2 regions of the Streptomyces sp. NPDC059897 genome follow, and region 1 is predicted to be linked to the other one. Evidence: riboswitches for the same ligand, from Rfam matches in the RefSeq annotation. Region 1 holds a riboswitch; the other holds the start of a gene.

Region 1 (7,529 bases):
CCTTCTGGAGGCTGCTGTAGAACTTCGCGCGCCGCTCCTGCACCCGCAGCTCGGGGTCCTTCTCGACGGTCTCGGCGACGAGCGTGCGCACGGTGTCGTACGCCTCGCGGGCCCACTCGCCCGCCTCCTCGTCCTCGTCCAGCTCGTCGATGAGGGACAGGTGCCGCTCGGCCTCCTCGCGCAGCGCGGGGGAGGCCTCGATCTTCTGGCCCGCCGGGGTCTTGACCTGGCCCTCTTCCGCGATCCTGCGCACGTACTCGAGCTGGCCGCCGGTCTTCGTCTCCTCCGCGACGGCCTTCTTCAGGTCGTCCGTGCGCACGATGTCGCGCGCCATGCCCGTGCGCAGCACCGGGTCCTCGTCGAGGCGGTCCATCAGCGCCTTGCGGGCGGCCTCGGCGGTGCCGGGGTCGGCGAGGATCGCGGCCCGCAGCGCGGTCGGGTTCTCGGCGACCTCCAGGGCCTTCGTCGGGCGGATGCCCTCGGACTCGGCGGCCGCGGTGATCGCCTGACCGCGCACCGAGGTCGCGCTGTTGCGGGACACGTAGTACGACAACCATACGTCGGCGTCCGGGAGTTCGACGTCGGCGCCGGGCGTGAGGGCCTCGAACTGGGGAACCAGGCCGTCGTCCGCCGCGCTGTCCCACGCCTTGTAGAAGCGCATGACGCGGTCGGCGGAGCAGCCCGCGAGCTCGGCGAACCTCCGCGCCGAGACCTTGGACGACTCGCCGGACGCCTGCCCGCCGGGCCGCACGCTGCGGGCCACCTTCAGGGCGAAGGCCCAGCCGCCGGTGCGGGCGTAGACGCCGAACTCGTGGGCGTCGCGGGTGATGGCCTCCGGTACGTCGCCGGGGGCGGGGTCGTCGTCGGCCTCCGCGTCGGCGTCGGCCTCGGAGCTCTCCGCGAAGGGGACCTCGGTGGGCGGCGTCCAGAAGCTGTCGGACGAGCTGTCCTGCGCGCTTTCGGCGGCCGGGGCGGTGTCTTCCGTGGCGGCGGCGTCCGGGGTCTCGGTGGTGGTCGGCGGGGTCCACATGTTCGCGGTGTCCCCGGGCTCGGCCGTCTCCTCGTTCGCGGGCACGGCGACGGCGCCGTCCGGGGCGACGGCCGGAGCGGGCACGGGCTCCGCGGTGGCCTCGGCGCCGGACTGGACAGCGGCGTCGGACGAGTCGATGGCTACGGACACGTAAGCACTCCTGAGTGATCGGGCACGTGTGGGTTGACGAGCCACTTTATCGCTCCGATTGGGCCGTTTTGCGCGCGAGTTGCCACAGCGGCGCGCCGGACACGTGTACGAAGCCGCGGTGGCCCGTCCTGGCCGGGGCACGGACGGGCCCGCCATTCGCGGCTCCCCCTTCTGCGAACAGCGGGCCCGGCCCTCGGCCTCGACCATGCGCCGCGGCGGGAGGGCGAGGGCACGGGAGGCTCGATACCGCAGCATCTCAGTGCGCGGCCCCACGACGGACGGGGCCAAGGGGCCCTCGTGGTGGGCCGAACGGCCCGGATTCAACCGCCGGGCGCGAGCCCCCCCGCTCCTACGCCGGCCGCGCCCCCGCCCCGCGCACCACCCGCAGCAGGTACTCCTTGCGGTGCAGCGGGTCGTGGTCCGTGCGCGAGCGGCGCGGCGCCGCCTCATGGACCGGGGCGTAGTGGTCGAACGAGGCCTCCAGAACGCCTTCGCCCCGGGTGAGGGACGGCAGTTGCTGCTCCAGGGCACGCACCCGGGCCGCGGGGATCAGCCCTTCGACCGTGGTCCACGGCCCGCCGTCCGTGCGCTGTCCCGTCGGTACGGCCCGCAGCCGGGTCAGTACCGGCAGCACCGCCCCGTACAGATCCGCCGGGATGTCCAGGCGGAACCGGTGCATCGGCTCGCACACCGTCGTGCCCGCGCGGGCGAGGGCGCTCATCAGGACCAGCGGGGTGAGGCCGCGGAAGTCGGCCCCCGTGCTCGACATCGACTTGTCGAAGATCGCGTGCGCGTGGCTCTGCCGTGGGGCGTAGCCGGAGCGCGCAAGCGTCACCGTGCAGTCGGTGACCTGCCAGCCGAGCAGTCCCTGGCGCAGCGTCCTGTGCACGGTCTCCTCGATGGCCTTGATGAAGGCCAGGGGCAGGGAGCCGAGCTCGATCCCGAGCCGGAACGAGACGCCCGAGCCGACCGGCGCCGGGTCGACCCGCAGGCCGATGGTCGCCAGGAACGGGTTGCCCTCGTCCTTCATGGCCTCGCCCGCCGCGCCGGAGCCCGTCGGCCGCTCGACGCACAGCGGCGTCGACTCCCGGAACGTCACGTCGAGCCCGAACTCCTCGGCGAGGGTTGCCTGCACGACCTCCTTCTGCACCTCGCCGTAGAGCGACAGGAAGACCTCCTGGCGGATGTCGTCCTGCCGCAGTCCGATCAGCGGGTCCTGCTCGGCGAGCTGGGTGAGCGCGGCGAGCAGCGCGCCGCGCCGCCCCGGCCGGTCGGGGTCGACGACCGTCTCCAGGGTCGGCGGCGCGAAGTGGTGCTCTTTGACCGGGACTTGGGGCTCTCCCAGATCGTCCCCGACGCGCACGCCACCGAGCCCCCACAGCCGCGCCACCTGCCCGGGACCCGCTTCCGTACACGGTGTGTCCGCCCCGTCCGCGAAGACACGCACCGACGTCACGCGGTCCTCCCCGCCGCCGGGCAGCGCGAGCCGCTCACGGACCCGCAGCGTCCCCGTGAACACGCGGGCGTACGCGACCTTCTCGCCGGCCGGACCGCGCTCCACCTTGAACACGCGGGCAGACAAGGGCAGTTGGGGCCGCTCGTCGGCCGTCGGGAGGAGCCGTGTGATGCCGTCCACGAGCGCGTCGACTCCCGCGCCCGTCATCGCCGAGCCGAAGTACACCGGATGCGCCTCGGCGCGCGACGTCTGTTCGGCGAGCACGTCGCCCAGCCGGCCGTACGTGACCGACTCCTCGTCCTTGACGTACGCCTCCAGAAGCGCGTCGTCACGGGCCGAGAGCACGTCGACCAGGCGGGCGCGATGGGCCGTGTCCCCGGCGGCGTAGGGAACGCAGTGTGCGTCCCGGCCGCCGAGGCCGTGCGCGACCGTGTTCATCGGGATCACGGCGGGCGCGAGTTTGAGCCGCAGATCGTCGAGGAGCTCCGGCTCGCGGGCGCCGCCGCGGTCGACCTTGTTCACGAACACCGCGGTGGGGATGCGCAGTCGGCGCAGGGTGCGCATCAGGACGCGGGTCTGCGCCTGCACGCCCTCCACGGCGGAGACGACGAGCACCGCCCCGTCGAGCACACCGAGCACGCGCTCGACCTCGGCGATGAAGTCGGGGTGGCCGGGCGTGTCCACGAGGTTCACGTCCGTGCCGCCGACCGGGAACGACACCACGGCCGACTTGATGGTGATGCCGCGCCGCCGCTCCAGGTCGAGGGAGTCGGTGCGGGTGCTCCCGTCGTCGACGCGGCCGAGTTCGTCGATCACACCGGCCGAGTGCAGGAGCCGCTCGGTCAGGCTGGTCTTACCGGCGTCGACGTGCGCGAGAATTCCAAGATTCAGCAATGCCACTGGCAGTCGGGTCCTTGAGGGAAGGGAATGCCACGGCGGCGGAATCCGCGGTGGCCCTCGGAAGGAACTGGACTGCAGTGCGCATGAATCGGTCCTCACGCTCGGCATGCGCGGCAACTGCCGCACAGGGACCAGTGCAGCAGCGCGCCGCGCACCCCGGCAACCGATTTATTCGCTACGGGCGGGCTACGCCCCGTCGGCCACCCGCGCCGACCATCGCTGCTCGACCCGCGCGAGCCGCCAGTAGGCGATGGCCGCCGCCCACACGACCACGAACAGGCCGACGATGACGTACCCGACGTTGTCGAGGTCGAGCCCGGCGATCCACCCGGTGACCGCGTCGCTGAGGTCGAGCTTGTCGTGGAGCACGCCCACGAGTTCGATCGTCCCGATGAAGAACGCGACCGCGATCGACAGACCCGTGATGGTGAGGTTGTAGAACACCTTGCGGACCGGGTTGGAGAAGGCCCACTGGTAGGCGAAGTTCATGAACGTGCCGTCGAGGGTGTCGAACAGGCTCATGCCCGCGGCGAACAGCAGCGGCAGGCACAGGATCGCGTACCACGGCAGGCCCGCCGCGGCGCCGCTGCCCGCCATCACCATCAGCGTCACCTCGGTCGCGGTGTCGAAGCCGAGACCGAAGAGGAAGCCCAGCGGGAACATCTGGCCGGGCCGGGTGATGGACCTGGTGAAGCGGCCGAGGATCCGGTTCATGAACCCCCGTGAATCCAGGTGCTCCTCGAGCTTCCGCTCGTCGTACGAGCCCGCGCGCATCGCCTTGAAGACCTTGAGGATGCCCATCAGAGCGACGAGGTTGAGCGCCGCGATGAGGTACAGGAACGTGCCGGAGACGGTCGTGCCGACGACGCCGAGCACCTGGTGGGTGGCCGAGTTGTCGTTCATGAGGGTGCCGGCGAGCGCCGCGCCGCCCGCGACGAGCGCCGCCATGGCCACCACCACGCTGGAGTGGCCGAGCGCGAACCAGAAGCCGACCGACACCGGCCGCTTGCCGTCCGCCATCAGCTTGCGGGTGGTGTTGTCGATGGCCGCGATGTGGTCGGCGTCGAAGGCATGCCGCATGCCGAGCGTGTACGCGGTGATGCCGAGGCCGATACCGAAGGCCTTGTTGCCCACTTCGTAGTGCTCGGGGACGACGAGCAGGAACAGCACGCCGAACGCGACGACGTGCAGCGCGGCGATCACCGCGATCAGTCCGGCCGTGCGCAGCGTGTCCTCGCGGCGCCAACGAAAGGCAGGGGGAGGGGAGTTCAGGGCAGGGGTCGGGGAGTTCCCGGGCAGGGTCATGCGTCGATCACGCTCCAGCACCTCGTGGATCACTTCGTGAGATGCCGCGGCCGGTCTCCTGGCTTACGGGCGTGCCCGCCGCTCCGGCCTTCCCAGCGGCCGACGGCCGCCAGTGGCGTACAGGATGGAACGGCGCGCTCCGGACGTCGCTGTCCGGAACCCGATCACAGTGGCGAGGGCCGCTCCGGAATGGGCCCCTGAGGGGCCGTCACCGGTCTTCCCGAGCACCACGGCCCGACCACCCTACTACCTGCCCGTAGCGCGCTCGCGGGCCCGGCGGATCTCCTCGTAGGCCTTCTCCCGGCCCTCCCAGTGGGAGCCGTCGACCGATTTGCCCGGCTCCAGATCCTTGTAGACCTCGAAGAAGTGGGTGATCTCCAGGCGGTCGAACTCGGGGATGTCCTCGATGTCCCGGGTCGCGTCGTGCCGCGGATCGTGCGCGGGAACGCACAGGACCTTCTCGTCCGGGCCCTTCTCGTCGCTCATCACGAACATGCCGATCGCCCGGCACTCGATGGCGCAGCCGGGGAACGTCGCGTCGCCGGTCAGGACGAGCGCGTCCAGCGGGTCGCCGTCGCCGCCGAGCGTGCCGGTGATGTAGCCGTAGTCCGCGGGGTACTGCGTCGACGTGAACAGCATCCGGTCGAGCCGGATCCGGCCGAGATCGTGGTCCATCTCGTATTTGTTCCGGGACCCCTGCGGGATCTCCACGATCACGTCGAACGCCTCGGCGCGTGCCTGACTGCTGCCCAATGTGGCCTCCTTGCCGCATTCCGACGCCCACGAGTGTGCGCCGTACGGGCCGAGGGCGGAACCCCTCAGGCGGCCGGGGGAATGGGGAATTCGAGTTCGGGCCGGTCCCAGGCGACCGGCGGACGCGCGGGCACCGTGCCGGTGCGGTGGGCTCCCATGCCCCGGTAGAAGCCCTCGGCGGGCGGGTGCGCGACGACCCGGACATGGTCGAGGCCCGCCGCCAGGGCCCGCTCCCGCATGTGGTCGACGAGCAGCCGCCCGATGCCCCGGCCCTGCGCCTCGTCGGCGACGAACATCAGGTCCAGCTCCGGCGGCTCGGCGAGCAGCGCGTAGAAGCCCAGCACCCGCTCGTCGGCCGGATCCACGGCCACGTAGACGTGGTGCGCCTCGATGTAGTCGGGGCCCACCCGGTAGCCCGCGACCATGGAGGCGTACGGGTCCCGGTAGGCGCTGGAGCCGCGTACGAGGCGGGTGAGGCGCCGGGCGTCCCGCGCGGTGGCCCGCCGGACGGTGACGGCCGGGGGGCCACCACGGCGCGTAATGCTCGCGTTCATAGGTCGAGTATTACGCACTCGGGGGTGCGGTCGGGCGGTGCGGGTCGGGCGGTGCGGGTCAGGCGACGGGCACCGTGGAGTGCGCCTGGCGCAGGAACGCGGCGTTGTCCGGGGTCTGGCGCAGCTTGTCGAGGAGGGCCTCGTAGGAGGCGGCCGGGTCACGGCTCTGCAGGGCGCGCCGCAGTCCGCGTACGACGGTCAACTCGGCGGCGGGGAGCAGGAGTTCCTCGCGGCGGGTGCCGGAGGGTGTGAGCTCGACGGCGGGGTGGACGCGGCGCTGCGCGAGGACGCGGTCGAGGCGCAGCTCCATGTTTCCGGTGCTCTTGAGCTCCTCGAAGTAGTAGTCGTCGGCGCGGGAGCCGGTGTCGACGAGGGCGGTCGCGAGGATGGTCAGCGAGCCGGCCTCCTCGGCGTCGCGGGCCGCGCCGAAGAAGCGCTTCGGGCCGTGCAGGGCGGCGGCGTCGACACCGCCCGACAGGGTGCGGCCGCTGGTGGAGGCCGCGTTGTTGTGCGCCCGGCACAGCCGGGTGAGGGAGTCGAGGAGGATCACCACGTCGCGGCCCTGCTCGGTGAGGCGCTTGGCGCGCTCGACGGCGAGTTCGGCGAGCGCGATGTGCGCCTTCGCCGGGCGGTCGAACGTCGAGGCGTACACCTCGCCGCGCACGGAGCGGCGCATGTCGGTGACTTCCTCGGGGCGTTCGTCGACGAGCACCACCATGAGGTGGACCTCGGGGTGGTTCGCGGCGAACGCGGCGGCGAGCTGTTGCAGCAGCACCGTCTTGCCGGTCTTCGGCGGCGCGACGAGCAGGCCCCGCTGCCCCTTGCCGATGGGGGTGAACAGGTCGACGACGCGTCCGGCGAGCCCGGCGGCCGGGTGCTCCAGGCGGAAGCGCTCGCTGGGGTGCAGCGGGGTGAGGTCGGCGAAGCGCGGGCGGTCGCGGCTCGCGTCGGCGGGCGCGCCGCCGACGGTCTCGACGTGCGCGAGGCTGTGCGGCTTGCCGCAGGTTCCCTCGACGAAGTCGCCCTTGCGCAGGCCGAGTCGGCGGATGAGGTGGGCGGGCACCTGGACGTCGTGCGACGCGGGTTCCAGGTCGGCCGCCCGCAGGAAACCGTGCCCGTTCCCGCCGATGTCGAGGACGCCGGCGGCGCGGACGGGTGCTGGTTCTTCGGATGTGACGGTGCTCGTGGTGGTGGCCGTGGTCATGACGATCACAGGTCCTTTCGCGGGGCCGGGCCGGACGCGGCAGGCGTCCAGCGGCAGGCGTACAAGGGCAGGGAAGGGAGGGGATCCGGCGAAGGGCGGGGGCGGCAGAGCGCGCCCCGCGGCCGGGGAGAACCGTGGTGCCACGGCAACGGGTGAAGAGCCCGCCAGAAGCCGCTG
Region 2 (7,529 bases), on a different contig from region 1:
GTCTCCGACGGAGGCACCTCGCGGGCGACGACACCTTGCAGCCGGGTCACCACGTGGGCGGCCATCAGCACCGGGTCGATGGCGGCCTCCGGACGTGATCCGTGCCCGCCGCGACCGTGCAGGGTGACATCGAGGGAGTCGGAGGCGGCCATCACCGGTCCGCTGCCGTGGCCGATGAACCCGGCGGGCAGCGGCCCCACATGCTGGCCCAGCACGACCTCCGGGGCGGGGAACCGCTCGAACAGCCCGTCGTCGACCATGCCGCGGGCGCCGCACCCGAGTTCCTCAGCGGGCTGGAACACCAGCAGCAGCGTGCCGCGCCACTGCTCGCGCGCCCCGGCCAGCAGGGTCGCCGCCCCGACCAGGCAGGCCGCGTGCATGTCGTGCCCGCACGCGTGCATGACCGGCACGTCCTTGCCCTCGCGGTCCACCGCGCGGGCGACGCTGGCGTAGGGCAGCCCGGTCTTCTCCTCCACCGGCAGCGCGTCGAAGTCGGCGCGCAGCATGACGACGGGTCCCTCGCCGTTGCGCACCACGCCGACCACGCCGGTCGTGCCGACACCTTCGACGACCTCGTCGACACCGGCGGCCCGCAGCCGCCGCGCGAGCACATCGGCCGATCGTGTTTCCTGAAGTGACAGCTCCGGGTGCTCGTGGAGGTCCCGGTAGAGGTCGGCCAGATCGTCCCTGATTCCGTCAAGGCCTGCGACAACCGCGTGCGTCATGATCCAACCTCTCTGCTGCGTATGGTCGGTTCAGTGTCACCCAAGGGAGAGGCAAAAATGAGTGGCCCGGTTCCGGCGCGGCGTGCGAGGGTCCGGGCATGTCGCGCGAGTTCGAGTCACCCGAGTCCGTCTTCGGGCCTGTCACATCGGTCGAGTCCACGGACGGGACGGCCATCGCTCACCGCCGGTTCGGCTCCGGCCCACCGGTCGTCATGGTCCACGGCTCCGGCGGCGGGCTGCACTCCTGGCAGCCCGTGGCCGAACGCCTCGCCGACCGCTACGAGGTGTGGCTGCCCGCGCGGCGCGGCCACGCCCCGAGCGGACCGGCCCGCTCGCCCAAGCACTTCGCCGACGAGGTGGCGGACCTCGCGGCACTCATCGCCACGATCGGCCGCCCCGTGCACCTGGCCGGCATGTCCTACGGCGCGAACGTCGCCCTGCACGCGGCGGCGGCCGGCCTGCCGGTGCGCTCGCTGGTGCTGTGGGAGCCGCCGCTGTACGCGGCGGGCGCCGAACTGGCTCCCGTACTGGCGGAGTTCCAGAAGCTGACCGCGAAGGGCGATCAGCGGCGTGCCGACCGGCTGCTGGCGGAGAGGGTGGCCCGTGTCCCGGCGGCGCTCCTGGACCTGATGGAGCCCGCAGAGACCGCAGAGCCCAGCGAGAGCGGGAGTGAGAGCGACCCCGAGGAGGCACAGGGCTGGTGCGGCGACCTCGAATCGCTGATCGCGGACTCGGCGGACGTGGACCGCTGGTCCGACATCACCGTCCCGACCCTGCTGATGCGGGGCGCCGACACCTGGGACCCGATGCCGGCGACCCTCGACCGCCTCGCGGCGGCCCTGCCCAAGGTCACGTACACGTCGTTCCCGGGGCAGATGCACTTCGCGCCGTCACTCGTACCCGACGCGGTGGCGGCGGAGATCGCCGACTTCTTGCCGCACACCTGAGACGTCCCTGCCTTTCACGCCCCGATTTGCGCCGCGAGATCCGCCAGATCGGCGGCGTGGAAGTCGAACCGGTCGGAGGCCGCGGGCGGGTCGCCGACGGGGCGGGCGACGTAGGCGGTACGCAGCCCCAGGGCCTGGGCCGCGCGCAGGTCCCAGGCGTGGGTGGCGACCATCAGCAGCCGCTCCGGCGGTCGCCCGGACACGTCGACGGCCAGCCGGTAGACCGCCGGGTCCGGCTTGTACGCCCGGGCGTCCTCGGCGGACAGCGCCTGGTGCCAGCGCAGACCCGCGTGGGCGTTGAGGCCGAGCAGCGCCGTCCGGCTCGCGTTGGACAGCCCCATCAACGGGAACCGCTCGGCGAGCCGGGCCAGCCCCGCCACCGTGTCCGGCCACGGCGGAAGCCTGCGCCCCGCCAGGCCCAACTCGGCGACCGCGGCCGCGTCCTCGACCCCGGCGGCGTCCGCGACGAGCCGCGCGGCCTCCAGGTCGATGACGTCGCTGGCGGCGTAGGCCCGGTCACCCTCGCATACGCGCCGCTGCTCGCGCTCGATGTGCTGCTGCCACAGCGCGAGAAGCTTCTCGACGGTGAAGTCGTCGAGGCCCGGGGCGAGTTGACGAATCCCGGCACGGATTCCGGCGGGTTCGTCGACGAGCGTTCCCAGCACGTCGAACACGAGGGCGTCGATATCGGGCGATGGCTTGAGCTCGGACATGAGGTGTCTCCCGGAGGGCGGGGGTGTGCTGCCGGCCATTGATCCAACGCCACCGGCAGCCACCCGGATTCCCGCATCGCACGCGCCGCCCGACCGGAAGCCACCGGAAGCCACCAGAAGGCATCGAAGCTAGTTGAAGCTCCCCTCCTCCTCCGGCAGATACGTCACCTGTGGCCGCCGCGTCCGCGGGTGGACGGTGACCTCGGCGTTCACCTCGTAGACCTCGGCGAGGAGCCGCGGGGTGAGCACCTCGTGCGGTGGGCCCGACGCGACGACCGACCCTTCCCGCAGGACGTACAGACGGTCGCAGTAGTGGGCGGCCAGATTGAGGTCGTGGAGGGCCACCAGGACCGTCGCGGGCAGCCGGCGCAGCGCCGAGAGGATCTCCAGCTGGTGGCGGATGTCGAGGTGGTTGGTGGGTTCGTCGAGGACGAGGAGGGAGGGTTGCTGGGCCAGGGCGCGGGCGATGAGGACGCGCTGGCGTTCGCCGCCGGAGAGGTGGGCGAAGGACCGGTCGGCGAGGTCGACGGCGTCGACGGAGGCCAGTGCCGCCTCGATCAGTGCGGCGTCCTCCGCCGTGTCGCCCGCCAACAGGCGCTTGTGCGGGGCCCGCCCCATCGCGACGACCTCTCTCACCGTCAACTCCACGTCCGCCCCCGCGTCCTGCACGACGGCGGCCACCGTGCGGGCCAGCCTGCGCACCGGCAGTGACCACGCGTCGGCGCCGTCCACGCGCACGGTCCCCGCGTCCGGGCGCAGCACGCGGTACACGGCCCGCAGCAGTGTGGACTTGCCGCTGCCGTTGGGCCCGACGAGGCCGATGGTCTCGCCGGGGCGGGCGGTCAGCGAGACGTCGTCGACCAGTCGTCGTGCGCCCGCCGTGACGGTGACGTTCTCGACGTGAAGGTCGGCGGGTGTCATCCGGCACCTCCCGCGTTCTGGCGCCGCGCGTCCCGCCGCATCAGCCACAGGAAGAACGGGCCGCCGCACAGCGCAGTGAGCACACCGACCGGGATCTCCATCGGCGCGGCGACCGTCCGCGCCGCGATGTCCGCCCACACGAGGAACACCGCACCTCCCAGGGCCGCCGTCGGCAGCACGCGCCGGTGGTCGCCGCCGACGAGCAGACGCACGATGTGCGGCAGCATCAGGCCGACGAAACCGATCGGCCCGGCCGCCGCGACCAGCACACCGGTGACGAGCGAGACCAGCACGAACATTCGGGCGCGGAAACGGGCCACGTCCAGGCCCATCGTCGTGGCCGCCTCCTCGCCCGCCAGCAGCAGGTTCAGGTTCGGCGCCTGCACCATGAGGACGCCGATCCCGAGGAGCAGGCCGAGTCCCGGCAGCCACAGCGAGTTCCAGGACACCCCGCCCAGACCGCCGAGCGTCCAGGCGAGCACCGTACGTGCCTCGTTGCCGCGGTCCGTGGTGAGCAGCAGCAGGTTGAGCAGCGCGCTGAGGATCGACGCGACCGCCACCCCCGACAGGATCAGGCGGCCGGACGTGATGCGGCCGCCGGTGCGCGCGGTGGCGTAGACGAGGACCAGCGCGCCGAGCGCGCCCGCGAACGCCGCCGCCGACAGTGACATCGCGCCGAACACGCCGACCCCGAACACGAGGACCGCGACCGCGCCGAGCGAGGCGCCGGACGAGACACCGAGGAGGTACGGCTCGGCGAGCGGATTGCGCACCAGGGCCTGAAGTGCCGTGCCGACGACCGCGAGACCGGCGCCGGTCATGGCCCCGAGCAGGACGCGCGGCGCCCGCACGTCGAGCACGATCGTCTCCCGCGCCCGCGACCAGTCCGCCTCACCCCACCCATCGAAGCCCAGCGCGTGCGTCACGATGCCCCACACCTGGCCGGCCGGTACGTGCACCGAGCCGATGGCGAGTCCGGCCGTGAGCGAGACGAAAAGCAGCGCGGCGAGCACGACCAGAGTGGCGGTGAGCCGCACCCTCTGGCCGATGTGTCGTTCCCGCGCCCCGCCCGGTGTCCGCTCGTCGGCCACCGCGGGCGCCGTCACTTGAAGCTCTCCGGGTGCAGCCCGCGCGCAAGACCCTCCACCGCGTACGCCGACCGGACCCCGACCAGCGTCGCGGTCAACGGCAGCACCACGAACCGCTTGTGCTTGATGGCGGGTACGTCGGCGAGCGCGGGCTGCGCCAGCAGGTACCGCTTCTTCTGCTCGACGCTCTTGTCGCCCGCGTAGTCGTAGATCGCGATGACCTCCGGCCTGCGGTCGACGACCTGCTCCCAGGAGACATCACCGAACACGTCGTCCAGATCGGCGAACACATTGCGGCCGCCCGCCTGGTCGATCAGCTGCGTGCCCAGGCCCTTGCCGCCCGCGGTGAAGGCGGACTTGTCGCCGCTGTCGTACACGAACACGGGGACGTCCGGCCTGCCCCGGACGGCGGCGCTCGCCTTCTCCACCCGTCGGCGGAGGTCGGAGACGAGCGCGTCGGCACGGTCGGAGACCCCGAAGATCTTGCCGATGGTGCGTATCTCGGCGTAGGTGTCCCGCATCGTCACGTTCTTCTCGCCGCAGTACTCGCGGTTGAGGTACGTGTCGATGCCCGCGTCGGCGAGCGCCTTGCGCGAGCGGCCCTCCTTCTCGTCGAACGCGCTGGAGTAGCCGCCGTAGACGAAGTCGGGTTCGGCTTCGAGGACCTTCTCGAACGAGGGCGCCTTCGCGGCGAGTTCGGGCACCGACGCGTAGTCCTTGCGCAGGCTCGGCAGGACGGCGGAGTCGGGGAACGCCGTGCCGACCATGCGGTCCTTCAGGCCGAGGGAGAGCAGGAGTTCGGCGGGATGCTGATGGATGGTCACCGCGCGGGACGGCGGCCTGTCGTACGTCGTCCTGACGCCGCAGTTGTCGATGGTGACGGGGAATCCCTCGGCGGCCGACGACCGCGGGCGGCCGTCGGCGCCTGCGGGATCCGGTCCGGACGGGCCGCAGGCGGCGGTGAGTACTGTCGCCGACAGTGCGGCGAGGGCAGCCGTGACACGCACGACGAAGCGCCGCCGTCGCACACGGGTGAGTCTCCGTACATGGGAGAGGGGAAGGTCATGGGGACGGTACGGACCGTCGTACACGTGAAGCCTCCTACGGAGTCCGCGCTCCTCGGAATGAGCCCGCGACGGGCCAGTGACCTGACTCCCGGGCCGCGCTGACGCGCGCCGCCCGGTCACAGTGGCGGGACCGTGCCGGATTCGCACCGGCTTCCTGTCACCCGTCGCGGTGATGACCCGGCGATCCTACGTGCCTTCCACGCTGCGCACGCGGGGTTGCGAACCTGCCGGTGATCACGGTGGCGGGGATGCCAAGATGGGGCGGCCATGACCACACGCCGGAACGCTCGCGCTGGACGGGCCGCGATGTTCGCGGCCGTCTGCGTGCTGCTCACGGCCATCGCGCACACGCTCATGTCCGGTGACACCGTGCCGTGGTGGGCGCTGGCCGCCGGATTCGCGATCACCGGTGGAGCGGCGTGTGTGCCCGCGGGTCGCGAGCGCGGAATCCTGCCGGTCGTGGGCCTGGCGGTGGCGGCGCAGGCGGTGCTGCACCTCTTCTTCTCGTGGGCGCAGGTCGTCGCGCACCCGGCGGCTTCAGGCGGTTCCGTCGCCGGGCAGTGGCTGGACCATGTGCTGTGCCGCGCGCCCATGGAACCGACGGATGCCATGGGCGGCATGCCCATGGGTGCCATGCCGCCCGATGCGATGGGCGGCATGCACGAAATGGCGCATGCCGGTCACGACGTGAGCGGCATGTCTCCCACCGGCATGCTGATGGCCCACCTGCTGGCCGCCGTGCTGAGCGGGCTCTGGCTCGCGTACGGCGAGCAGGCCGCGTTCCGCCTCGCGCGGTGCGTCGTCGACCGGATCGTCGCGCCGCTGACGCTCCCGTTCCGCCTTCCGGTTCCGCCGCACCGGCCGCGCATCCACGTCCGCCGCACCCGGCCCGCCCGTACACCGCGCGAACTCCTCCTCGCGCACCCCATCACCTCCAGGGGCCCACCCGCAGGGAACGCTGTCGCCTGACGACAGCCGGTTCACCCGAGGCTGCGCCGCACCCTCGGGCGTCGGCCGTGCGCACGCCCCGGACGGGCCCGCACGGCCGAGTCCCCTTGCCACGCACCGGATCCGGATGTGCCCAGGGCCGCCGTCGAGAGGCGGGGCCCGCGCCCGGACTCCGTGCTGCCCGAAACTGGAGGACCACGTTGTCCATCACCTCCGAGACGTCAGACACCTCTGCCTCCCGCCCAGCAGAAGAGACCCGGCAAGCGCCGCCCACCGACCGGTCGCCGTGGGCATCGCTTCGCCCGCTGGTGCTCCGACTGCACTTCTACGCAGGGGTGTTCGTCGCCCCATTCCTGTTCGTCGCCGCGGTCACGGGACTGCTCTACGCGGGCTCGTTCCAGGCCGAGAAGATCGTGTACGCCCATGAGCTGAACGTCCCCGTGGGTAAGTCCGAGCTGCCCATCGCCGATCAGGTCGCCGCCGCCCGCAAGGCCCACCCCGAAGGGGACATCAGCGCGGTGCGGCCGTCTCCCGAGGCCGGGGCGACGACACGCGTCATGCTCTCCGGCGTCGCGGGTGTCGACGCCGAGCACACGCTCGCGGTGTTCGTGAACCCGTACAACGGCGAGGTCCGTGGCGCCCTCGAACAGTACGGATCGACCGGCGCGCTGCCCCTGCGCACCTGGATCGACGAGCTCCACCGCGACCTCCACCTCGGCCAAGTGGGCCGTCTCTACAGCGAGTTCGCGGCCAGCTGGATGTGGGTGATCGCGGGCGGCGGACTCGTCCTCTGGTTCAGTCGGCGTCGCGCACGTCGGGCGATCCGAGGGACGTCCGGCCGCAGGCGCACCCTCTCGCTGCACGGTTCGGTGGGTGTCTGGGCGGCGCTCGGGCTCTTCTTCCTGTCCGCTACGGGCCTGACCTGGTCGACGTACGCCGGTGCGAGCATCACCGACCTGCGTGCCGCGCTCGGCCAGACGACGCCTGCCGTCTCCGCATCCGCCGCCCCGGCCTCCGGCGGTGAACACGCGGGGCACAACATGGGCGGGTCGGGCACTCCGGCAGGGGACGCCGGCGTCGGCCTCAACGCGGTGCTGGAGGCGGCCCGCGGCGAAGGCCT

The links. A riboswitch is a leader RNA that binds a small molecule or an ion and turns the genes downstream of it on or off. The one in region 1 is predicted to bind cobalamin.
Region 2: it holds a riboswitch for cobalamin, as region 1 does, so the genes downstream of both, ACFV9W_RS03850 (ABC transporter substrate-binding protein) here and ACFV9W_RS25755 (HoxN/HupN/NixA family nickel/cobalt transporter) in region 1, are expected to answer to the same signal.

What each region holds. Positions count from the first base shown of each region.
Region 1 is NZ_JBHWKQ010000025.1:95,376-102,904, forward strand. It holds gene ACFV9W_RS25745 (hypothetical protein) at 1-1,180, opposite strand, end outside; gene ACFV9W_RS25750 (GTP-binding protein) at 1,530-3,536, opposite strand; gene ACFV9W_RS25755 (HoxN/HupN/NixA family nickel/cobalt transporter) at 3,723-4,841, opposite strand; cobalamin riboswitch at 4,872-5,088, opposite strand; gene ACFV9W_RS25760 (inorganic diphosphatase) at 5,088-5,594, opposite strand; gene ACFV9W_RS25765 (GNAT family N-acetyltransferase) at 5,660-6,148, opposite strand; gene rho (transcription termination factor Rho) at 6,207-7,352, opposite strand.
Region 2 is NZ_JBHWKQ010000002.1:244,179-251,707, reverse strand. It holds gene ACFV9W_RS03875 (amidohydrolase) at 1-725, opposite strand, end outside; gene ACFV9W_RS03870 (alpha/beta fold hydrolase) at 824-1,672, shown strand; gene ACFV9W_RS03865 (haloacid dehalogenase type II) at 1,687-2,385, opposite strand; gene ACFV9W_RS03860 (ABC transporter ATP-binding protein) at 2,515-3,306, opposite strand; gene ACFV9W_RS03855 (FecCD family ABC transporter permease) at 3,303-4,412, opposite strand; gene ACFV9W_RS03850 (ABC transporter substrate-binding protein) at 4,409-5,485, opposite strand; cobalamin riboswitch at 5,515-5,657, opposite strand; gene ACFV9W_RS03845 (hypothetical protein) at 5,729-6,430, shown strand; gene ACFV9W_RS03840 (PepSY-associated TM helix domain-containing protein) at 6,616-7,529, shown strand, end outside.